Regions from separate parts of the Kitasatospora sp. NPDC059577 genome, predicted to be linked through region 2. Evidence: riboswitches for the same ligand, from Rfam matches in the RefSeq annotation. Region 2 holds a riboswitch; each other region holds the start of a gene.

Region 1 (5,808 bases), on a different contig from region 2:
CCGGGCGCTTCCGGCGCGTGCCCCTGGGCCCGGGCGGTGGGGCTCGGGAGTGGGACGTCGGCCGGGTCGGCGGGTCCCTGTGCCGGGCGAGGCCGTCGGGGCGGCCTGTCCGGGGCTGTTGGGGCGGGTGGGGTGACGGCCGTGGTGGGTGGTGGCGGGCGGGTAGGTTCGGAGTGTGACGACGAATGCTCCGGGCGCCAAGTTGATTCTGCTGACCACCACCCACCGGGTGGCTCCCGGTTTGCTGGCGTGGCCGGCGTGGGAGGCGCTGCGGTCGGCGGGGCGGGTGCTGGTGGGGGACGAGGGGCATCCGCAGGTGGCCGCGGTGCGGCAGGCCGGGGTGACGGTGGAGGTGGCGCCGGCCGGGTCGGTGCCCGCGCTGGCGCGGTTGCTGACCGGGCAGCCGGCCGGGGCCGGGGCGACGGTGTGGCTGGGCGGCCCGGACGGGGATCCGGGGCTGACCGACGCGCTGGCGCGGCTGGCGGTGGAGCGGGCGGGTGAGGTGCCGGAGATCGAGGTGCTGCCGGGTTCGTACGACCTGCCGGGGTCGCGGCTGCTGGACCTGGTGACGGTGATGGACCGGTTGCGCTCGCCGGGCGGTTGCCCGTGGGACGCCGAGCAGACGCACGAGAGCCTGGTGAAGTACCTGGTCGAGGAGGCGTACGAGCTGGTCGAGGCGATCGAGGAGGGGGACCGGGACACGTTGCGCGAGGAGTTGGGCGACGTGCTGCTCCAGGTGTTCTTCCACTCCCGGATCGCGGAGGAGCACCCGACGGAGCCGTTCACCGTCGACGACGTGGCCGGCGACATCGTCGAGAAGCTGATGTACCGGCATCCGCACGTGTTCGGGGACGTCGAGGCCGGTGGCGCCGCCGAGGTGGAGGCGAACTGGGAGCAGCTGAAGGCGGCGGAGAAGGCGGACCGCGAGTCGGTGCTGGACGGTGTGCCGGCCGGGCTGCCGTCGCTGGCGTACGCGGCGAAGCTGGTGTCCCGGGTGCGCCGGGCGGGCTTCACGGGGGTTCCGGACGAGCCGTACGAGCTGCCGGACGCGCTGACGGCGGAGTCGGCGGGCGGGCTGCTGCTGGCGGTGGCGCAGCGGGCGCACGACGCAGGGGTGGACGTGGACGCGGCGCTGCGCTCGGCCGCGCGCGGGTACCGGGACGCGGTGCGCGCGGCCGAGGGCCTCAAGCCGGAGTAGGGCCCCGGCCCGGCCGGAGGCCGGGCGGGCGGGGCCGGGCGGAGGCCGGGGGCCCGGGCTGGGCCCCGGGTGCTCAGGCCGCCCGGGCGGCGGTCTCGACCGGGTGCCGCTGCGGCGGGACGAGTTCCCCGATGGCCTCGCCGACGAGGACGACGAGTTCGGCGAGCCGTTCCAGGTCGAGGTGGTCGGGCAGGTCGGCGAGGGAGACGATGCGCTCGCCGTCCGGGCCCGCGACGGCGAAGAGGTCGATCGGTCCGAGGTGCTTCTCGGCGGTGTCGACGAGGGCGGCGACGTCGCTGGGGCGGCGGATGTCGCCGGACACGCCGACGACGGGGCAGCCCGTCCGGTCGAGTTCGGCGGCGAGGTCCTCGGCGATGCCGACGTGCTGGTCGGCGATCAGCATTCCGGCGGCGCCGGCCGCGGCGAACCGGCGGGCGAGGTCGGCGCCCGACCCGCCGTCGAGTACCGCGATGACGACGACTGACCCGCTGACCCGCATGGCCTGCTCCTCCCTGTGGGCGACACCGCACCGGCGCCCACGCGTACTGCGGAGGATCGTAGGCAGTTCCTGACCCTCCGCAACAGGGATTACCCCTCAGGTGACCAGGCTCACGCCCGCCGTCCGGCCAAGAGCTTTCCAAGAGCTGTCCACGGACCGTCCACGGGTCGTCCACGGAGCGTTGGCGCGCCCGTCGCACGCCGTTGTCGGGGGAGTCGCGCGCCGTCGGCGGAAGGTGGCGCGCACCCACCGGATACGGTCGTCCCATGCCAGCTCAGCCCGACTCCGCCCGGTCCGCCGCAGTGCCGTCCGACGACCCCGCCCGGCCCGCGGGAGCGCGGCCCGACGCCGCCGCTCCGCAGCTGTTCACCTGGGAGTTCGCCGCCGACCCGTACCCCGCCTACGCGTGGCTGCGCGAGCACGCCCCGGTGCACCGCACGACGCTGCCGAGCGGTGTCGAGGCCTGGCTGGTGACGAGGTACGCGGACGCCCGGCAGGCGCTCGCGGACGGCCGGTTGTCGAAGAACCCGGCGCACCACAGCGAGCAGGCGCACCGCACCGGCCGGGTGGGCATCCCGGGGGAGCGGCAGGCGGACCTGATGACGCACCTGCTGAACATCGACCCGCCGGACCACACCCGGCTGCGCCGACTGGTGTCGAAGGCGTTCACCCCGCGCCGGGTGGCCGAGTTCGAGCCGCGGGTGCAGCAGCTCACCGACCGGCTGATCGACGGCTTCGCGCAGCGCGGTTCGGCGGACCTGATCCACGAGTTCGCCTTCCCGCTCCCCATCTACGCGATCTGCGACATGCTGGGCGTGCCGGCCGAGGACCAGGACGACTTCCGCGACTGGGCGGGGATGATGATCCGGCACGGGGGTGGTCAACGCGGCGGCGTGGGCCGGGCGGTGAAGCGGATGCGGGCGTACCTGCTGGAGCTGATCCACCGCAAGCGGGCGGACCTCGGTGACGACCTGATCTCGGGTCTGATCCGGGCGAGCGACCACGGTGAGCACCTGACCGAGAACGAGGCCGCGGCGATGGCCTTCATCCTCCTCTTCGCGGGCTTCGAGACGACCGTGAACCTCATCGGCAACGGGACGTACGCGCTGCTGCGCAACCCGGAGCAGCGCCGGTCGCTGCAGGAGTCGGTGGCGCGCGGGGAGAGCGCGCTGCTGGAGACGGGGATCGAGGAACTCCTGCGCTACGACGGGCCGGTGGAGCTGGCGACCTGGCGGTTCGCGACGCGGCCGCTGACCATCGGCGGGGTGGACATCCCGGTGGGTGATCCGGTGCTGGTGGTGCTGGCCGCCGCGGACCGCGATCCGGCCCGGTTCTCGGACGAGAACACCCTGGACCTGGCCCGGAAGGACAATCCCCACCTGGGGTTCGGGCACGGCATCCACTACTGCATCGGCGCTCCGCTGGCCCGTCTGGAGGGGCGTGCCGCGCTGGCGACGCTGCTTTCCCGGCTGCCGGATCTGCAACTCGCGGAAAGTCCGGAGAATCTGCGGTGGCGCGGTGGCCTGATCATGCGTGGTCTGCGGGAACTCCCGGTCGAATTCAGTCCGGAGAGCCGCTCCCCGCACACGCCTCCGCACTCCCCTTACGCGCCTCCGACAAACTGACACAAGGTGACGAAACGGCGGGCGATGCACTGACGGGGCGTCGCCCGACGTCCTTCCGGCGGGGTGTGAACGGCCATCAAACCAGACATGGCGGCGCCGTTGGTAGGCGATCGGACACGTGCCGTAATTTCTGTGTGATATCGGTGATATGAGCTTGTGATCGGTCTGAGGATCTGTCTAGTCTCCCTGGAGTTCGCAGCTGCGGACCTCGTGCGCGGAACGCCGAATCCTGCCCGCCGCGCCACGGGAAACCGACCAGACCCTGGGCAGGGGCGGGGGAACCAGGTTTGTTGCCGTCCCCACGGCTTGGGGTGAAGCCGCCCGCGCGGAATCGTCCGCGCACGGCGGCCGGGCCACCTCCCGGTCCGAACCCGACAGCTCACCTCGCAGGCGTGCGGAGAGGGACCTCCTCATGCTGTTCGTTGGATCCGGCCGCCACCGTCGTCGCACTCAGACCGAGAAGGCCATCGCCGTCGCCGGTGTGGCCGGCGTCGGACTCGCGATGCCGCTCCTCACCGCCACCGGCGCCTCCGCCGCCCCCGCCTCCACCTGGGACTCCGTCGCCCAGTGCGAGAGCGGCGGCAACTGGAGCATCAACACCGGCAACGGCTTCTACGGCGGCCTGCAGTTCACCTCCAGCACGTGGAAGGCGTACGGCGGCACCGCCTACGCGCCGCAGGCCAACCAGGCCAGCAAGGGGCAGCAGATCTCGGTCGCCGAGAAGGTGCTCGCCGCGCAGGGCCCGGGCGCCTGGCCGGTCTGCTCCGTCAAGGCCGGTCTGAGCAAGGGCGGCGCCCCGGCGTCCGTCGACACCTCCTCGGACGCCAAGCCGCAGTCCGCCCCGCAGCAGCAGACGCCCAAGCGCCAGGCCCAGAAGCCGGTCGAGAAGCCGGTGCAGACGCCCGCGCAGAAGCCGGTCGAGAAGCCCGCGCAGAAGCAGGCCCCGAAGCACGCCGCGCCCGACCGGGCCGAGAAGCCCGTCGACCAGTCGGCGCAGCAGTACGCCCCCAAGCACGCGGCCCCGCGCGCCGCCCAGCCGGCCCCGGCCGCGCAGACCGGCCACGACTACACCGTCCGCTCCGGTGACACCCTGTCGTCGATCGCCACCGCCCAGGGCGTGTCCGGTGGCTGGCACGCGCTCTACGACGGCAACCGCGGCACGGTCGGCGGCGACCCGGACCTGATCATGCCCGGCCAGGTCCTGCACCTCGGCTGAGCCCGTCCGCACCGGCACCGGCCCGGTATCGGGGTACGAAGAGGGGGTCGGCGCCGCCGGCCCCCTTCGTCCGCATTCGCCCGGTCCGGTGGGACAAGCTGGGACAAGCAGGTGAACTACCGGTGGGTAGTGGGGCCACACGCTGAGACGGGACCGAGGCCGACGTGGTCCCGGGAGCCCGGGCGGTTAGGCTCTGGTCCGTAACGACTCCGCAATCGTCCCGCTGACAGCGCCACCGTCAGCCGGACCCTGCTTCCGCAAGGAGATGCCTCGTGCCGTCCATCGATGTCGTCGTAGCCCGTGAGATCCTCGACTCCCGCGGCAACCCCACGGTCGAGGTCGAGGTCGGCCTCGACGACGGCAGCACGGGTCGTGCCGCTGTCCCCTCGGGTGCCTCCACCGGCGCCTTCGAGGCGCTGGAGCTGCGCGACGGTGACAAGAACCGCTACTTCGGCAAGGGCGTGGAGAAGGCCGTCCTGGCCGTCATCGAGCAGATCGGCCCGGAGCTGGTCGGCTACGACGCCACCGAGCAGCGCCTGATCGACCAGGCCATGCTGGACCTGGACGCCACCCCGGACAAGTCCTCGCTCGGCGCGAACGCCATCCTGGGCGTCTCGCTGGCCGTGGCGCACGCCGCCTCCGAGGCCAGCGACCTGCCGCTGTTCCGCTACCTGGGCGGCCCGAACGCGCACGTCCTGCCGGTTCCGATGATGAACATCCTCAACGGCGGCTCGCACGCGGACTCCAACGTCGACATCCAGGAGTTCATGATCGCCCCGATCGGCGCGGAGTCCTTCTCCGAGGCCGTCCGCTGGGGCGTCGAGGTCTACCACACCCTCAAGGGCGTGCTGAAGGAGCGCGGCCTGTCCACCGGCCTCGGCGACGAGGGCGGTTTCGCGCCGAACCTGGACAGCAACCGCGAGGCCCTGGACCTGATCACCGAGGCCATCCAGAAGGCCGGCTACGTGCCCGGCCGCGACATCGCGCTGGCCCTGGACGTCGCCGCCTCCGAGTTCTACAAGGACGGCGCCTACCAGTTCGAGGGCAAGGCCCTGTCGGCCGCCGAGCTCATCGAGTACTACGCCGAGCTGGTCGCCGCCTACCCGCTGGTCTCCATCGAGGACCCGCTGGACGAGTCGGACTGGGACGGCTGGAAGGCCATGACCGTCAAGCTGGGCGACAAGGTCCAGCTGGTCGGCGACGACCTGTTCGTCACCAACCCGGCCCGCCTGGCCAAGGGCATCGAGACCGGCACCGCCAACGCGCTGCT
Region 2 (5,808 bases):
GGACCCGGCCGCGCTGCCGGCCGCGGGCTACCCGGTGCGCCCGGGCATCGCGTACGAGCAGGATCTGCTGGACGGCATCGACCACCCGGGCGCGCCGGCCGAACAGCGGCGCTGAACCGGCCACGCCGGACCACGCCGGACCGGGCCCGAGCAGAAGGGCCGGACTCCGGTCGTCGGTTCCGGCCGTCGGTTCCGGCCGTCGGCCTCAGTCCTTCAGCGCCGCCACCTCGGCCTGCCAGAGCCTGGTGAACTCACCGAGGCCGACGCCCAGTTCGGCGCGCAGCAGCCGGTCCGTCCGGCGCTCGCGATCCTCGTCCGTCCCGTCGGCCGCGCCGACCGCCCGGTAGAAGGCGACCAGCCGCTGCGGCCCGTAGCGGCGGGCGATCAGCTCGCAGGCCAGCCAGGACTGCTCGTAGGCCTGGGCGATGCCGGCGGCCCCGGCGGCGAAGTCCCGGTCCTCGGGCAGGTCGGCGGGCAGCCGCCCGGCGGCGACGTCCCGGGCCAGCTCGGGGGCGATCTGCTGCGGGCTGCGGCCGGAGTCGCGGTAGGCGGTCCAGTCGGCGACGCCCTCGGAGAGCCACAGCGGCGTCCAGGCCCGGGTGTCGGACCTGGTCGCGACGTGGGTGGCCTCGTGCGTGATGACCACCTGCCGGCCGAAGTCGCTGAGGCGCCCGTACGCCTCGGGGTTGACCAGCACCCGGTCCGCCGGGGTGTGCCGGGGCGCGCCAGGGGCGGCCACGGTGACCGCCGCCATGCCCGCCCAGCCCGCCGGGTCGACCTCCAACAGTCGCGCGAACTGCTCCTCGGTGGCGGGCAGTTCGAGCAGCAGCCGACCGGCCCACGCCCCGCCCCAGACCTCCTCGACGGCCGGTACCGCCCGGTCCCCCACCGCGACCAGTCCGGCCGGGTCGGGTCCGTCGGCCGACCCGAGCACCAGACAGTGCGCGCCCGGCGCCGACCGTCCGGGGCCGAAGTCCCAGAGCGCCGGCGGCCCGCTCGCACTCTCCTCGCGCTCGACCCGCCAGCCGTCCTGGGCCCCGGTCAGCGCGATCCGGCGCGGGTACACCACGGGGTCGTCGTCGTACCCGGCGATCCGCACCACCAGGTCGGCCGCGGCGGTCAGCCGGTCCGGCCCGCCGCCCGCGGCGAGCACCAGGTTGCGGTACGCCGCCCCGACCACCGGAAGCCCCGAACGGGCCGGCAGCGAGCGTGCCCGCTCCGCCAGCACCGCGGCCACCTCGGCGCGCCGATCGGCCGCCTGCCGGGCCGGTGCCGCCGCCGGGGCGACCGGCGGCAGCGACAGCTGGGCCAGCCCGCCGGCCGCGAGCAGCAGCGCACCCCGCCGCGACAGCGCGCGACGGGGCCGGTCTATCGGATGCGGCCCGTGGGGGCCGCACGTCGAGGCGCTCAGAGCCGGACCACCCCCGAGACCGGCATGGCGTTGACGCTCTCGTAGCGGACCTTGGCGCCCGGGTAGGGGGCGTGCACGATCACGCCGCCGCCGGCGTACATGCCGACGTGGTGCATGTCCCGGTAGAAGATCACCAGGTCTCCCGGTCGCGCTTCGGAGAGGTTGATCCGCCGGCCGGCGTACGCCTGGGCCTGCGAAGTGCGCGGCAGGGTCACTCCTGCCTGCCGCCAGCTGTAGTACATCAGACCGGAGCAGTCGAACGCGCGGGGCCCGGTGGCTCCGTAGACGTACGGAGCCCCGACCATCCGCACCGCGGCCGCCAGCGCGGCCGCCCCGCGCTCGGAGGCGGCCGGGGCGGAGCCGAGGTCCAGCCGGTCGGTGCCGCGGGTGGCGCGCTGTTCGGCGTCCCGGGCGTCCTGGGCGGTCATCCTGGCCCGTTCGCCGGCGCCCAGGCCGTTGAGCAGCTTCTGCGCCGCGGCGAGCCGCTGCTGGATCTGCTGCTTGCCGTCGGCGAGCGAGCGGCGGGCCTCGTCCAGTTCGGCGAGCTTGCCGGTCGCCTCGACGCGCCGCTGGTCGAGCCGGCGCTCGCGGGCGACCAGCTCGTGCAGCGTCTCCTGCTGCCGCTGCGCCTCCTGGCCCATGGTCCGGGCCCGGGCCAGGTACCCCTCCGGGTCGGAGGACAGCATCAGCTGGGCGGCCTGGGCCATCCCTCCGCCGCGGTACTGCGCCCCGGCCACGGTCGCCAGACTGCCGCGCAGCTCGTTGAGCTGGTCCTGGGCGACGGCGATCTCGCCCTGGAGGATCGTGGTCTCGCCCTGGAGGCGCCGTTGGGCCTCCAGGGCCGCGTTGTACTTCTCGGACGCCTGCTCGGCCTCCTCGTAGAGCTGCTCGACCTGCGCCTTGACCTCCTTGCGGTCGGTCGGGTCCGGGCTGCCGGGGGCGGCCTGGGCGCTGCCTCCGGTCGCGACGCCGAGCGCGGTGGTGGCGGCCGCCGTCAGCACCAGCGCGCGGGCGAGCAGTTGGGAACGGCGGTGCACGGGCATGGCGGCAACGGCTCCAATCCGGCGGCGCGGCCCCGCCGCCGCCCCACTGCGGGCGGCCGTCGAGCGGGAGTCCGGTGGCAGACGTTAGCGAGTCCGGGCAAGCGAGTCCAAACCCCTCCGGACCCGAATATTTGACTCCTAATCGGACATCAGCCCGAGCAGCCGGAAAAGCCGCAGGCCCGGCCTTCCGTGGTGGAAGACCGGGCCCGGAGGCGCCGAGCGGGGATCAGACCCGCACGATGCTGCTCAGCGGCATGTTGGTGACGGCCTCGTAGCGGACCGACGCACCCGGCTTGGGAGCGTGCAGCACCTGGCCGTTGCCGGCGTAGATGCCGACGTGGTGGGCGTCCCCGAAGAAGATCAGGAGGTCGCCGGGCTGGGCCTGGGACAGGTCGGTGCCGATCCGGGTGCCGGCGTGCGCCTGCTCCTGCGAGGTGCGCGGCAGCGAGACGCCGACCTGGTTGAACGCCCAGACCATCAGGCCGGAGCAGTCGAAGGAACTCGGGCCGGTGGCGCCCCACACGTACGGGCTGCCGACCTTGGAGGCCGCGGCGGAGAGCGCGGCGGCACCGCGCGAGCTGCCGGGGGCCGGGAGCGCGCCGGCCGGCGTGGACGAGGGCGCCGACAGGTTGGTGCGGCTGTTGTCGCGCGAGGCGCGGTCGGCGGCCTGCTGCTGGGCCTTCGCGGCGTCGGCCTGGGCCTTGGCGTCGGCGGCGGCCTTCTCCTCGGCCGCACGCAGCGCCTGGCGCTCCTGCTCGGTCAGGGTGTTGAGCAGGTCCTGGGCGGCCTTCAGCTTGTTCTGGACCTCGTCCTTGGAGGCCTTCAGCTGCTGGGTGGTCGACTCCAGCTCGGCGAGCTTGCCCTGGGCCTCGGCGCGGTCCTGGTCGAGCTTGCGCTGCTGCTCCTGGAGCTGCTTCAGCTGGTTCTTCTGGGTGTCGCCGGCCTGGTTCAGCGTGCCGGCCTGGGTGAGGAAGTTGTCCGGGCTGGACGAGAACATCAGCTGGACGGTCGGGGATATGCCGCCGTTGCGGTATTGCTCCCCGGCGATCTGGGCGAGGCCGCCCTGCAGGTCGGTCACCTGCTCCTGCTGGCGGGCCACCTGGTCCTGGAGACCGGAGACCTGCTTCTCCAGCGTCTGCTGCTTCTCCTGGGCGGCGTTGTACTGCTCGGTCGCCACCTCGGCCTGCACGTTGAGCTGGTCGACCTGCTCCTTGACCTGGTCCTTGGTCGGCTGCGGGTCGGCGTGCGCGCCGGACTGCGCGGAGAGGGCGACGGCTGCGGCGGCGACACCGGTCAGGATCGAGACACGGGCGCGGCCTGCTGGCTTGGGACGACGATGGGACGCCACGAAGGCGGGCTCCTTCTTCCTACGTCCGCCTACCGGGTGAGCTGACGGGTTCGGGCCGGAAGCATGCCCTACGACGCCTCACGGCCGTTCCACCGGCCGACCTGGCGCCGATTCACCCCGGAGGAACGTGGTTCCCCGGCTCCGCTGCGCAGCGCCCCCGCTTGCTGGGCTCCCCTGTCGGGCAGTCGCTTCGACCTGCCCCGCTGCCTCGCGAACTCGACGGTGACCACCGCCGCCACCCTGGCTGGGTGATCGACACTGCGGTGCTCTGGGGCATGACCCTAGTAACTGAACCGTGATCGGTTCAAATCCTTGTCAGAAAAAAGACGGAAGATTACCCAAGTTCCTTTGTGAAAATGACCGATGGTGACCATTGCCGTACGCAAGGCTGATCAGGTCTCACCCGTTGGTCGCAAAACGCTCGAAAACCTGAACACCACCCCCGACGGGGGTGGTGCGGATCACAGGGGCCGGTCGAACCTCTCCGGCGTGTCGGGCCGTCAGACCCGGCGGATCGTGTTGATCGGCATCGCGTCGGCCTTCATCACCTTCACCACGTCACCGGTGTGCGGCGCGTGGACCACCATGCCGTTGCCGATGTACATCCCGACGTGGTGCATGTCGCCGCCGTAGATGACCAGGTCGCCGGGCTGCGCCGCGGCCAGCCCGGGCACCGCGGTGCCGTAGTGGCCCTGCTCCTGCGAGGTGCGCGGCAGCGAGACGCCCGCCTGGCCGTACGCCCAGAGCATCAGCCCGGAGCAGTCGAAGGTGCTCGGCCCGGTGGCGCCCCAGACGTACGGGGAACCCTGCTTGCTCATCGCCTTGGCCACGGCCACGGCCGCGTAGCCGCTGGCCGGCGGCAGGTTGCTCAGGTCGACCCGGTCGCTGCCGCGCGAGGCCCGGTCGTCCTGCGCCTGCTGGGCCTTCAGCGCGGCGCGGTCGGCGGCGCTGAGCGAGTTCAGCAGGTCCTGGGCGGCCTGCAGCTTGGTGTTGACGTCCGCCTTGGCCTGGTTCAGGTCCTTGGTGGTGGTGTCGAGGGAGGCCAGCACGGCGGCGGCCTCGGACTTCTCCTGGTCCAGCCGGCGCTGCTGGTCCAGCAGCCCCTTGAGCGCCTCGGCCTGGCTGGCGCTGGCCTGCTGGACGGTGGAGGCCTTCTGGAGGTAGCCGGACGGATCGGAGGAGAGCATCAACTGGACGGAGGGGTCGATGCCGTTGGTGCGGTACTGCTCGCCCGCGACCTCGGCCAGCCCGCCCTGCAGCTGGGTCATCTGCTCCTGGCCGCGGGCCACCTGGTCCTGCAGCTGGTCGGCCTGCTTGCGCAGCTGGTCGGACCGCTCCTTGGCGCCGTTGAACTTCTCCGCCGCCTGCTCCTGCTCCTCCTGGAGCTGGTCGATCTGCGCCTTGACGTCCGTCTTGTTCGGCTGCGGCGCGGCGTGGGCGGCCACCTGGGCCGAGAGGGCGACCGCGGTCGCAGCGGCAGCGGTGAGCACGGAGACCCGCGCGCGGCTCGGCTGCTTGGGACGGCGGTGGGAGGCCAAGGGACCGGCTCCTTCTTCCAACGGACTCACCCGATTGGATGAGATTCCGGAAAATAGGTTTGACGGCAGACCCTAGTGCGGATCTACCGGTTTTGCCACTCCCCCGAAGGCGTGAACTCCGTTTCCCACACCGACTTCACCGGACCCGCACACCACTGCGAAACCGGCGCTGAGCAGGCGTCATCCCGCCCGGCCCGGTTCAGGGCCGGGCCAGCCGGTTCAGCAGCAGCACTGACGCCACCGGGCGCGCGCCCGCCTTCCGCACGCCCTCCGCGACCTCCCGGTCGGCGGACACCACCACGACCGGACGGCCCTGCGGCTCCGCCCGCACCAGGCGGCGGATCAGCTCGTCCGCGGTCTCCCCGGTCCGGCTGAACCGCACCCGGACTCCGCGCGGCGGCGCCATCATCACCGGAACGTCCAGGTCCTGCCCGTCGAACACGCAGGTGACCTCCGCCTGCGTGCGCT
Region 3 (5,808 bases), on a different contig from region 2:
GCCGCCCCGACTGCCCGGCCTGCTACGCGGGCCAGCTGCGGAGGCCGGTGGTGAGGGTGGTGATGAGGCGCTCCTGGGTGGTGGCGAGGTCCTCGGAGAGCCGGAAGGCACCGGCGGTGGTGAGGGAGGCGAAGCCGTGGGCGAGGGAGCGGACGGTGCGGGCGGCGTGGATCGCCTCGGAGCCGTCGAGGCCGTACTCCCGCAGGACGGCGATGATCACGCCGACGAGCCGGGTGGCGGCCCGGGCCAGGTCGTCGTCGGGCTGCGGGGCCTGGGGGAGGGCGTTGTAGCGGTGCGGGCGCTCGGTGGCGTAGGCGTGGTAGGCGCGCAGGACGGCGGCCACGGCGTCGTCGCCGCTGCGGCCGACCGCGGCGTCCGCGAGGCGGTCGGCGAGTTCCTCGGTGACCCGGACGGCGATCATCCGCCGCAGTTCGGCGAGGCCGCCGCTGACGTGCTTGTACAGGGAGGGGGTGGCGACCCCGGCGCGGGCGGCGACCGCGGCCAGGGTCAGTGCTTCGGTGCCCTGTTCGTCGATGAGGGCGAGGGCGTGGTCGACGACCTGGTCGGGGGTCAGTCCTACGCGGGGCATGGCTTCGGGTTCTCCGTACGGGAGTCGGGCGGGGAATCTGTCGGGCGCCGGCGGGGAACGTCGGGCGCCGGCGGTCAGGCGAGTTCGGCGAGGAAGGGCAGCAGGGCGTCCGCGGTGGCCTGCGGGGCGTCGGCCATCGGGTAGTGCCCGGATCCCTCGATCATCGCCTTCCGCGCGCCGAGTGCCGCGACCTGCCGGTCGGCGACGAGTTCGGGCTTCGGGAAGTCGGGGTCCTTGCTGCCCATGACCACGAGTGCCGGGCACCGCACTGCGGCGGTCCAGCCGGCCGGCGCGGAGTCCCCGCTGACGTAGCCGCGGGTGGCGGTCTTGCGGCCGGGGGTGCGCAGGGCGGCGACCAGCCCGTTCACGTACGCGTCGAAGTCGGCGGGCTTGGCGCCGGGGAAGGCCATCCGGCGCAGGTAGAAGCCCCAGGAGGCGGGCCAGTGGACGATTGCCGCGCCCATCAGGCGCAGGGCGCCGCGCATGAGGGCGCCCGGCTGCGGGTTCTCGACGAAGGCGTCGATCAGGACGATTCCGGCGACCCGCTCCGGCGCGTCCCCGGCGGCCTTGACGACGGTGGCGCCGGTGTAGGAGTTCCCGGCGAGGACGGCGCGTTCGATGCCGAGGTGGTCGAGGAGGGCGAGGACGTCGTCGGCGATGGCGGCCGGGCCGTAGTCGTCCCAGGCGATGGAGGATTCGCCGAAGCCGCGCAGGTCCACGGTGACGACCCGGTGGCCGGCGGCGACGAGCAGGGGGCGGAGGTGCCGGTACGCGGCCCGGCTGTCGAGCATGCCGGGGAGCAGGACGACGGGGGTGCCGTCGCCCTGCCGGGTGTCGTCGAAGGCGATGCGCCCGCCAGGCAGGGCCAGGTACTGGGTGTCGGGGGTGTCGGTGGCGTTCATGGTGGGCCTCCTCGGTCCGCCGTCGCGGGCATCGGCGGTGCTGCCGATAGCCATAAAGCTAAGGCTAATAGCCTTAGCTGTCAAGCGTCCGGGCGCGGGAGGAGGTCGGGCGCTCCCGCCTCAGGCCCCCTCGACCCTGAACGGGTCGTGCTCGCTGAGCAACTTGTCCAGCCGGGCCTGGTCGACCCGGCTGACGATCTCGTTCGACTCGTGCCGGTCCCGGACCACCTTCGCCAGGGTGAACGCGGAGGTGGCGGTGTAGAGGAGGCCGATCCCGAGGAAGGCCCGCGTCCACCCGCCGACCGGCAGGTAGGCGATCCCGACCGCGACGGCGGTGCCCGACAGGGCGAAGGAGAGGATGGCCTGGACGTAGTACGCGGCCGTGGTGCGGTTCTGCATCGGTGCGCTCATGGCGCCAGGATGCGGCCGCCCGGTGTGACCGCACATGAGTAGGGGTACTCAGATGGGGTGCTCGCATGAGGGGTCGTTCGTTGACGTCCGATCATCCGCTCCGCGGTCGTCCCGGACGGATGGCTTGGAATCGGAGCGCCCTAGGATTAACGTTTGATAACGCAGCGCGGTCGTCAACGCCGTACCCAGACGGCACCGTGCGCCGTCGCCTAATCCCGTCGGCCGGCCTCCGGGCAGGTCAGGGAGCCGGGGAACCACGTTCCTTGGGGTGAATCGGCGGGGCCCCGGCCCGGCCGTAGGAGACCTTCCTGCTCCGAACCCGTCAGCTAACCCGGTAGGCGCGAAGGAAGGAAAGGAGCGCGCCTCCGTGGCGTCGACGCACACCCCGGCACACCCGGCCGGCCCCGCAGCCGGTACCCAGCTCCTCGACCACCCCGGCGCGGACGCGCCCGAGGCCTTCGGCCCCGAGGTCGAGACCAACCGGCACCGGATGCCGCGTCAGACCCGCGGCGCCTCCCCGCTGCTCGGCGTCACCGCGGTCGCCGCCACCCTGGGCGCCACCGGCTTCGCCTCGGCCACCCCGGCCGCCGCCCCCGCCGTCGAGGCCCCGGACGAGACCCCGGTCGCCCTCTCCGCCGACCCCGGCCTCGCGCTCGCCGCCCGCATCCAGCAGCAGGCCGACAGCCAGCGCACCGCCGCGGAGGAGGGCGCCCGCGTGCAGGCCGCGCAGGAGGCCGAGGCCAAGGCCGCCGCCAAGGAAGCCGAGGCCAAGGCCGCCGCCAAGGAGGCCGAGGCCAAGCGCGCCGCCGCCCTCACCCTGCCGGTGAAGGACTACCGGCTCTCCGCCCACTACGGCCAGAGCGCCCGCTACTGGGCCAACGTGCACACCGGCCTGGACTTCGCCGCCGACACCGGCACCGCGGTGTACGCGCTCGGCCAGGGCACCATCACCTCGGCCGGCTGGTCCGGCTCCTACGGCTACCGGATCGTCGAGACGCTGCCCGACGGCACCGAGATCTGGTACTGCCACCTCTCCTCGATCATCAAGGGCGCCGGCCAGGTCACCTCGGGCCAGCAGATCGGCAAGGTCGGTGCCACCGGCAACGTCACCGGCCCGCACCTGCACCTGGAGGTCCGCCCCGGCGGCGGCGCCCCGGTCGACCCCGAGCCCTGGCTCCAGCAGCGCGGCCTCACCCCGTAGCGGACCCTCCGCCGGGGCCCCGGAAGCGCGCGGAGCCCCCGGAGCACCCCGGGCAGCCCCCGAAGCAGCGCGGAGCCCCCGGTCGTACGCGACGACCGGGGGCTCCGTCACGACGTCTCACTCCTCCGCGGGCAGCTGCGCCAGGTACGCGTCGATCTCCTCCGGGCCCGGCTCCGGCGCCAGCTCCGGGAACTCCTCCACCAGCAGCCGCGGCAGCCCCGGCACCGTCCACACCCCGAACAGGTCGAGCGCCGCGTCGACCGCCGCTTCCTCGAACTGCCCGAAGTCACCGGTCAGTTCGTCCGGCATCGGTCGGCCGAGCGCGTTCAGCTCGGCCAGGTTGCGGTAGCTGCGCCGCATCAGGCCCTGCTCCAGCAGTCGCCGCGCGCCGTCCGTGGCCATGCCGACCGACAGCACCCGGCCCGGTCCCCAGCCCTGCTCGTCCGGCTCGTCCAGCCAGCCGGCCGGCGCCAGCGCCTCGTACGCGGCCAGCCGTTCCTCCTCGGCGAGCTCCCCGAAACCGGCCAGCCAGTCCCGCACCGCCGCCCCGTCCGCGACGTCGACCCCGTACGCGTGCAGCAGCAGTGTGTACAGCCGGGGCCAGGTCACCAGGTCGGCGCGGCGCAGCAGCCCGGCCGCGACCTCGCCCTGCCACTCGGCCTCCGCGTGCAGCCGCTCCTGGCGCTTGGCGTTGAGCCGCCGGGCCGCCCGCTGGTGGTCGATCAGCAGCCGGACGGCGTCGCCGTACGCGAGCGGGTCCTCCTCGGGCAGGGGTTGGACGTACAGGTGGAGCCGCTCGTACAGCAGGTGCTCCACCGCGTCGGAGGTCAGTTCGGGCCAGCCGTCGTGCATCCTGCTCCCGCCCAGCTCCAGCAGCGCCAGCACCGCGCGCAGCGGCCCCTCGGCCACCGGCGTGCGGCCCTGATCGGCCGCCCAGGCGAGCAGGTCGGCGGCCCTGGTGCGCGGGGCGAGCCGCAGGTCTTCGTCGTTCATAGTCCGAACGGTAGTCGCCGGGGGCCGGTAGGGTCGGCAGCCATGGTCCCCGTACGACTCGTCGGCCCCCGGCTGGCCATCCGCGAGTACCACCACACCGACGGCGACGTGGACGCCCTGCACGCGCTGTTCGGCGACCCGGAGGTCACCCGCCACCTGCCCTTCGAACCCTGCGACCGCGAGTCCTGCGCCGACCAGATCGAGCTCTACCTGGAGCAGGCGATGGCCGAGGAGCGGGACACCTACCGGCTCGCCGTCACCAGGCTCGCCGACGCCGAGGACCCGCAGGACGCGACGCCGATCGGGCACGCCTCGCTCACGCTCGGGACGTACCGCTCCGCCCACCTCGGCTACGTCCTCGGCCGCGCGTCCTGGGGCCACGGCTACGCGGGCGAGATCACCGGCCTGCTCTGCGACTTCGCCTTCCGGACCCTGGACCTGCACCGGCTGGCGGCCCGGGTCGACGTGGACAACACGGCCTCCGCCAGGGTGCTCACCAAGCTCGGGTTCCGGCTGGAGGGGCGGGCGCGGCAGGACCGGTTCAAGGACGGCGCCTGGTCCGACTCGTACCGCTACGCGTTGCTCGTCGACGAGTGGCCGGGTCCGACCGGCTGAACCGGGCGAGCGGCCTCCGCCGAGCCGGCCCGCGGCCGGCCGGCGACCGGCGGGCCCGCGGGCGGGGGGTTAACCCCACCCCCGATCCGCCAGGCCTCCGGATGCCCCCCGACCCACCGGTCCCGCCAGACTGTACGACGTCAGCGAACGCGGACGACGTCAGGACGAGGGCCGGGGGCCGGGACATGAGCAGCAGCCGAAGCACGCTGGAGTACGCGGGGGACCTCCTGGGCGGGTACGGCGACGACCCGCACGCCGCCGACCCGCACGCCGCCGACCCGCACGCCGACCGCGCCCGCCGGACCGAGCGGCCGCCCGTCTTCTGGGCGGCGCCGTTCTCCGCGCACTACTACCGCGAGATCGGCTACGTGCTCAGCGGCCTGCCGGTGGCGATCGCCGGCTTCGCCGTCGCGATCACCCTGTTCTGCCTCGGCCTGGGCACCTTCGTCACCGTCCTCGGCCTGCCGGTGCTGGCCGGCCTGACCGCCGCCGGCCGCGGCTTCGGCCGGCTGGAGCGGGCCCGGGCGCGCGGCATGCTGGCCCTGGACGTCCCCGGCCCGAAGCCGGTGCGCCCGGTCCGTCCGGGCGCCTGGGGCGCGATCACCGCGCGGCTGGCGGACGGCGCGGGCTGGAAGGCCGCGCTGCACCAGGTGGTGATGTTCCCCTGGGCCGTCTTCAGCTTCACCATGACGCTGGCGTTCCTGCTGGCCGGCTGGGCGATGGCGCTCTACCCCGTCTACCACTGGGTGTTCCCGACCTACACCGACTGGCGCGGGTACAAGCTCTTCGACTACACCGACGGCCACCACGTCCAGCACGTCTACTACATCGAGGGGATGTGGCAGATCGCCGGGTTCTCGCTGGTCGGGGTGGTGCTGGTCTTCCTCACCGCGCAGCTGGTCCGCGGCCTGACCAACGTCAACCGGGCCGCCGCCCAGGGCCTGCTGGGCCGCTGAACACCGCCGTCGGCGACGGGCCGACCACCGGGCCCCGGCCCCGTCCGCACTCCGGATGCGGCCGGGGCCGCCGCGTGTTCGGATGACCGGGTGGCCGTCGCAGGCATTCCCCCCGAACCCCCGGACGTCCTGGTCACCTCC
Region 4 (5,808 bases), on a different contig from region 2:
CACCGTCTCCGGGCCCGCGAAGCCCTGGCCGAGGGCGGGGGAGAGCTTGGCGAGCAGGCCGAGGTCGGCGTCGGCGGGGAGGCCGGGATCGTTGGTCATGCCGCTGTCGATGCTGCCCGGCGCCACGCAGACCGCGCGCAGGCCCTGCCGGGAGTACTCCGAGGCGATGGCGTGGGTGAAGGACTGGATGCCGCCCTTGGTCGCGGCGTACGCGGCCATGTAGGGGTGGGCGAAGCTCGCGGAGGTGGAGCTGAAGTTGACGACCACGCCGTTGCCGCCGGCGAGGAGCGCGGGGAGCGCCTCGCGGGTCATCAGGAAGGTGCCGGTCAGGTTCACTGCGAGGAGCTTGTTCCAGAACTCCAGGGTGGTCCCGTGGGTGTGCGAGGACCGCAGGATGCCGGCCGCGTTGACCAGGACGTCGAGTCCGCCCAGGTCGGCGATCGCACCGGCGACGCCCGCGACGACGGCGGCCTCGTCGGAGATGTCCAGGACCCGGACGGTCAGGCGCTCCGCGGTGCCGTCGGCGGTTGCGCGGTCGAGGGTCTCCTTCAGGCCGTCCTCGTTGACGTCGACGGCGACGACCTTCCCGCCCTCGGCGAGGATCCGGTGCACGGTGGCCCGGCCGATGCCCGAGCCGCCGCCGGTGATCAGGACGTTCCGCCCGCTGAAGCGCTCCATGGTGGTACTCCGTTCGTTCGTGCGTGGTCTCTCGACCTCGGGAGGCACGGTACGCCTATGTGGCACGTTGTGCCAATAAGTCTTGTCGTGCCACTCATGCGCAGCGTGCCACTGTGGCACCACCCCGCGTAGGCTGACCCCGTGACCGGACGCCCGACCCTGAACCAGCGCCGCCGTGACGCCACCCGGCTGGAGATCGCCCGCACCGCCGCCGCGCTCTTCGCCGAGAAGGGCGCGGAGGCCACCACCGCCGAGGAGATCGCCCTCGCCGCAGGCATCTCGCTGCGGACCTTCTACCGGTACTTCTCCGTCAAGGAGGACGCCGTCGCCCCGCTGCTCGCGGCGGGCGGGCGGCAGTGGGTCGAGCGGCTCGCCGACAGTCCGGCCGACCTGCCGCTGCGCGAGGCGCTGGAGAGCGCGGCGGTCGCATCACTGACGCCGGCCGACGAGGCGGGGGCCGAGATGATGCGGTGGACCCGCAGCCTGCTGCGAGACCCGCAGCTGGAAGGAACCTGGCAGCGTGTCCACGCCGACTCGGAGGTGCGGCTGCGCGCCGTCCTCGCCGAGCGGTGCCCCGCGGGCGCGGATCCGCTGGAGATCCGGCTGGCCGCCGCCGCCGCGACCGCGGCGATCCGGGTCGCCCTGGAACAGTGGGCCGCCTCCGGCGCCCCCGCCACCGGACCGGGCTCCCCGCGCGACCTGGGCGCCCGCTGCATGCGTGAACTCACGGCGGGGCTACGGCTCTGGGAGCGCCTGTCCTGAGCCCGGCGGGTGGCGGTCGACGGTCGGCGGCTCGTCCGCCCTCGGGTCGCCGGTGGGCGGGGACGGGTCCTGGGGCGGAGGAGTTCGGTGTGCGTGCTTCAGCCGGCGGATGACAGATGACAGATGTCGAAATCTGTCAGCTGAAATCTGTCGGTTGAACTCTGTCGCCCGAAACCGGGCATCCGCTCCCCGTGACCTCCCAGCTGTCATCAGCGGGCTCCCAGCTGGCGTTAGGGTTGATCTTCGCGCCCCGGTGGGGGGAACCGGGGTCGACTCCTCGGATGTCCCCAGCGGAGGGGGCTGGAGTTCGAGGCGTGGGAGCAAGTAGGACATGGGTCTGACGAGCCACAAGGTGCTGGCGCTGACCGTATTGATCGCCGTAGTGGTGATGGGGGGAACGGTCTGGCTTTGGCCGAGACTGGCGGGGAAGACCTGGCAGGCGGTGTTGGGCCGGATCGGTGCGCTGCTCGCCTCCCAGCTCGCCGTCCTCGCGGCGCTCGGGCTGGTGGCGAACAGCTACTTCGCCTTCTACAGCAGTTGGGACGACCTGCTGGGCACCGGGGACACCGGCCCGGTGGTGATCCACAACAAGGCGGACGCCTCCGGGCGGCTCCTGGTGGAGACGATCGGCCACGCCTCGGTCAAGGGCGGCGGCGCGATGGGCCGCGAGCCCGGCCAGTCGGGCGAGATCCGCAAGGTCCGGATCGACGGCGCGGTCAGCCGGCTCTCCACCGAGGGCTACGTCTACCTGCCCCCGCAGTACTTCCAGCCGGAGTACGCGCAGAAGCAGTTCCCCGCCGTGATCGTCAGCACCGGCTTCCCCGGGATCGCCGAGAACCTGATCACCCGGTTCAACTACCCGGGTGCGGCGCTCAAGCTGCTGCAGGAGGGCCGGATGCAGCCGACCGTCATGGTCCTGGTGCGCCCCTCGCCCGCTCTGCCGCAGGACACCGAGTGCGAGGACGTCCCGAACGGACCGCAGTCCGACACGTACTTCACCAAGGACGTGCCCTCGGCGATCCAGGCCAGCTTCCGGGTCTCCTCCGACCCGCAGGCCTGGGCCTTCATGGGCAACTCGACCGGCGGCTACTGCGCGCTCAAGCTGGCCATGCGCCACCCGGACGTCTTCCCGACGGCCGTCGCACTCTCCGCCTACTACGACGCCGCCGACGACCCGACCACCGGTGACCTGTTCGGCGGCAGCAAGCAGCGCCGCGACGAGGCCAACCTGATGTGGCGGCTGAAGAACCTGCCGCAGCCGAACGTGTCCGTGCTGCTGGCCGGCACCAAGCGGGGCGACGGCGACTACCGGCGGGAGACCGAGGCCTTCGTCGAGTCGGTGCGGAGCCCGATGAAGGTCTCCTACAGCATGCTCGAGAACGGCGGCCACAACTTCGAGACCTGGAGCGCGCTGCTGCCGTCCTCGCTGGAGTGGCTGTCCCAGCACCTCAGGGTGCCGAACCCGACCGCCTGACGGCCGGACTACCGAACGGCCGAACCACCGAACCCCCGGAGCCACGGCCCCGGGGGTTCTGTCGTCGCGCGGTCGTCGCGCGGCTCAGGCCACCCGCTCCAGCGTCCCGGTGTGCAACTGCCCGACCCGGCCGCCCTCGCCCTCGAAGGTCCAGAAGGCCCGCACCGTCAGCTTGTTGAGGTCCATCACGTGGCTGACGGTGATCCCGCTCTGCTCCGTCCAGCTGACGAAGTAGATCTCCGGTGCGACCTCGGCGACGTGCAGCCGCACGTCCTCCCACTGGCCCGCGGACTCGCCGAGACCCTCCCAGCGCAGCCGCGTGCCGTCGGCCGAGTAGGTGTTGCGGAAGGCCGCGCCGGTGTCGGCCCGGAAGACGTAGGTACGGCCGGCGAAGGCGGGCGGGGACGCGGTCATGGTGGGGCGGCTCCTCGTTTCGTGGTGGAGGCGGTCTTGTGCACGGCGGAACATCTCGGAACTCCAATTTATCCGACCGGGTGCACTCGGTCAGATCTTTGCCGCGGTCGGGATCACCGACGCGCCGCCGGCCGGGGCCCGGGGTCCGGGGTCCGGGGGCCGGGGCTCGGAGCTCACCCGGGCGCCGGGCGCCACACCCGAGTCGGCGCCCAGCTCGCCCGACCGGCCCGTCCGAGCCGCCCTGTCCGAGCCGCCCCGCCCCCGGCGTCGGGCCGGGCGCCCCGCAGGTCATCTGCGGATCATCCCGCCGGGCAGGAATATTGATCAACTCGGCCGCCACGCAGCGTCGTTGATCGACACCGCTGTGACCTGCGCGACAACCGGCCCGGGGGAGTTGTCCGTTCACGTACGGCCTGCCTAGCCTGCAACGGTCGTCCGCCGTCGCGGACCCCGCCGCCGGGACGCCGAGTCCCGTCCACCCGCCGGCGGGTCACCGAGCACCACAGCGGACGGGAGCGGGGGAACCAAGGTCGGCGCCCGGCCCGTGCGCTCGCGCACACAGGTCGAGGCTAGGGGTGAAGCCGCGCCACAGGCGGCCGGGCAACTGCAGCCCGAACCCGACAGCTCACCTCGCAGGCGTCGCAGAGGTCGCCCATGCCCCAGCCTGCCGCCCGGCGCAGCGCGCCGCGCCACGCCCGTCCCTCCCGCCGCGGTCGCAACGCCGCCTTCGCCGCCACCGGGGCGCTCGCGATCAGCGGCGCCGGCCTGCTCGGACTGCCGTCCGTCGCCGGTGCCCAGGCCGCCACCGCGCCGACCGTCACCCAGGACCGCCTCGCCCCCGCCGCCATGGTCGCGGGCAAGGCCTCCACCGCCTCGCTGAGCCTGCACTCCTCGGCCTGCTTCACCGCGAAGACGGTGGGGGTGGGCGTGCGCGACGCGGGCGGCACCAACCTGGACTTCCCCGGCAACGCCTCCAACGTGCAGATCTGCCCGAGCGGCGTGAACTTCACCAGCGGCGCCCGCACCCTGCCCGCCGGCACGTACAGCCAGTTCGGCTTCTGGCAGGACGTGGCCGGTGCCTGGCACAACCTGCCCGCGCAGCAGCTGGTGGTCTCGGCCACCGGCACCACCGCGCCGACCCCGGCGCCGACGGCCACCCCGAAGCCGACGGCCGCCCCTTCCCCGAGCGCCACCCCCACTCCGAGCGCCACCGCCACCCCGACCGCCCCGGCACCGTCCACCTCGGCCCCGTCGTCCCCGGCCCCGTCGTCCCCGGTCGCCGGCAAGTCGCTGACCTGGTCCGACGAGTTCAACGGCTCGATCTCCTGGGGCCAGCGCTGGGTCGGCGACAAGAGCACCGCCTACAAGTACGGGAACCACAACCCGGACGACAACAAGCTGGACTGGCTGAACAAGAACAACGTCAGCGTCGCCAACGGGGTCGCCACCTTCACCGCCACCCCCGGCGGCCCGGCCCTGGAGAACGGCAAGCAGTCCTGGAACACCGGCTTCCTGACCACCGAGGGCTCCAGCGAGGGCTTCCAGGTCAAGACCGGCGACTACGCCGAGACCCGGGTCAAGCTGCCCGCCGGCACCGGCGCCTGGCCGGCCCTGTGGACCTGGAAGAACGGCAACGGGGAGGTCGACTCCTTCGAGTACCACCCCGACAACCCGAACCTGCTGGAGCTGACCAACCACGTCAACCCCGGCAACGGCACGTACTACACCGACGCGAGCGCGATCGCGAAGGACCAGTGGGTCACCATCGGTACCTACTACGGCGCCAACTCGGTGGACTGGTACGTCAACGGCGTCAAGGTCTTCTCGGACGGCAAGGGCGTCGGCGCCAACTGGTCGGCGTACCTGATCCTCAACCTCTCCCTGAGCGCGGGGCAGTACCACCCCGCGCCGCAGGGCACCGCCCCGATCACCATGGCGGCGGACTACGTCCGCGTCTACCGCTGACGGGTAACCCGTAGGACCGTCCCACCGGGCGCCGGAGGCCGGCAGCCGCTCGCCGGCGCCCGGTGCCCGGTGGGACACCGCGGCTCAGGCGTCGCCGGACGTCTCGACGACCTTGATCTCGTACGGCTGCCGGTGGTTCTTCCCGAACGGGTCGTCCGCGCTGCGCACCGCGACCGACCCGCCCTCCAGGAGCCCGAGCGGCACAGCGGGGGAGAGCCGGACCGGGACGAGGGCCGTCGCGCTGCGCCCCTCCTTCAGGCCGGGACCGAACACGCAGCTGACCTGCCGGCCGAGCGCCACGACCTGGCAGTCCTCGGGGAAGTACGGGCCCTCCGCGGTCACCCCTTCCGGAAGGGTGACGGTGACCGTGAACGGGGACGCGGTGGTGTCCGGGCCGTAGTCGGCGACGAAGGCGTGGATCGTCGTCGTGCCGCCGGGCACCGCCGGATCCGGGTCGAGCCGGACCACCTCCAGGTGGGAGTGGGACGGCGCGGCGACCACGGCCGGCAGGGTGG

What was found. A riboswitch is a leader RNA that binds a small molecule or an ion and turns the genes downstream of it on or off. The one in region 2 is predicted to bind cyclic di-AMP.
Region 1: linked by a shared signal. The riboswitch ahead of ACFV0O_RS38910 (transglycosylase family protein) and the one ahead of ACFV0O_RS07880 (NlpC/P60 family protein) in region 2 are both predicted to bind cyclic di-AMP.
Region 3: linked by a shared signal. The riboswitch ahead of ACFV0O_RS16530 (M23 family metallopeptidase) and the one ahead of ACFV0O_RS07880 (NlpC/P60 family protein) in region 2 are both predicted to bind cyclic di-AMP.
Region 4: linked by a shared signal. The riboswitch ahead of ACFV0O_RS12775 (hypothetical protein) and the one ahead of ACFV0O_RS07880 (NlpC/P60 family protein) in region 2 are both predicted to bind cyclic di-AMP.

The regions. Positions count from the first base shown of each region.
Region 1 is NZ_JBHWBZ010000089.1:7,150-12,957, reverse strand. It holds gene ACFV0O_RS38925 (MazG family protein) at 176-1,198, shown strand; gene ACFV0O_RS38920 (SDR family NAD(P)-dependent oxidoreductase) at 1,272-1,697, opposite strand; gene ACFV0O_RS38915 (cytochrome P450) at 1,964-3,322, shown strand; cyclic di-AMP (ydaO/yuaA leader) riboswitch at 3,566-3,729, shown strand; gene ACFV0O_RS38910 (transglycosylase family protein) at 3,735-4,538, shown strand; gene eno (phosphopyruvate hydratase) at 4,811-5,808, shown strand, end outside.
Region 2 is NZ_JBHWBZ010000006.1:13,158-18,965, reverse strand. It holds gene ACFV0O_RS07895 (glycosyltransferase 87 family protein) at 1-115, shown strand, start outside; gene ACFV0O_RS07890 (hypothetical protein) at 206-1,228, opposite strand; gene ACFV0O_RS07885 (NlpC/P60 family protein) at 1,408-2,454, opposite strand; gene ACFV0O_RS07880 (NlpC/P60 family protein) at 2,681-3,802, opposite strand; cyclic di-AMP (ydaO/yuaA leader) riboswitch at 3,813-3,966, opposite strand; gene ACFV0O_RS07875 (NlpC/P60 family protein) at 4,303-5,340, opposite strand; gene ACFV0O_RS07870 (NYN domain-containing protein) at 5,540-5,808, opposite strand, start outside.
Region 3 is NZ_JBHWBZ010000017.1:116,831-122,638, forward strand. It holds gene ACFV0O_RS16515 (TetR/AcrR family transcriptional regulator) at 23-589, opposite strand; gene ACFV0O_RS16520 (alpha/beta fold hydrolase) at 664-1,545, opposite strand; gene ACFV0O_RS16525 (YiaA/YiaB family inner membrane protein) at 1,612-1,902, opposite strand; cyclic di-AMP (ydaO/yuaA leader) riboswitch at 2,099-2,257, shown strand; gene ACFV0O_RS16530 (M23 family metallopeptidase) at 2,270-3,103, shown strand; gene ACFV0O_RS16535 (hypothetical protein) at 3,221-4,096, opposite strand; gene ACFV0O_RS16540 (GNAT family N-acetyltransferase) at 4,139-4,711, shown strand; gene ACFV0O_RS16545 (sensor domain-containing protein) at 4,897-5,667, shown strand; gene ACFV0O_RS16550 (hypothetical protein) at 5,758-5,808, shown strand, end outside.
Region 4 is NZ_JBHWBZ010000011.1:127,901-133,708, forward strand. It holds gene ACFV0O_RS12755 (SDR family NAD(P)-dependent oxidoreductase) at 1-678, opposite strand, end outside; gene ACFV0O_RS12760 (TetR family transcriptional regulator) at 820-1,440, shown strand; gene ACFV0O_RS12765 (alpha/beta hydrolase) at 1,772-2,914, shown strand; gene ACFV0O_RS12770 (MoaF N-terminal domain-containing protein) at 2,999-3,328, opposite strand; cyclic di-AMP (ydaO/yuaA leader) riboswitch at 3,817-3,980, shown strand; gene ACFV0O_RS12775 (hypothetical protein) at 3,983-5,293, shown strand; gene ACFV0O_RS12780 (hypothetical protein) at 5,378-5,808, opposite strand, start outside.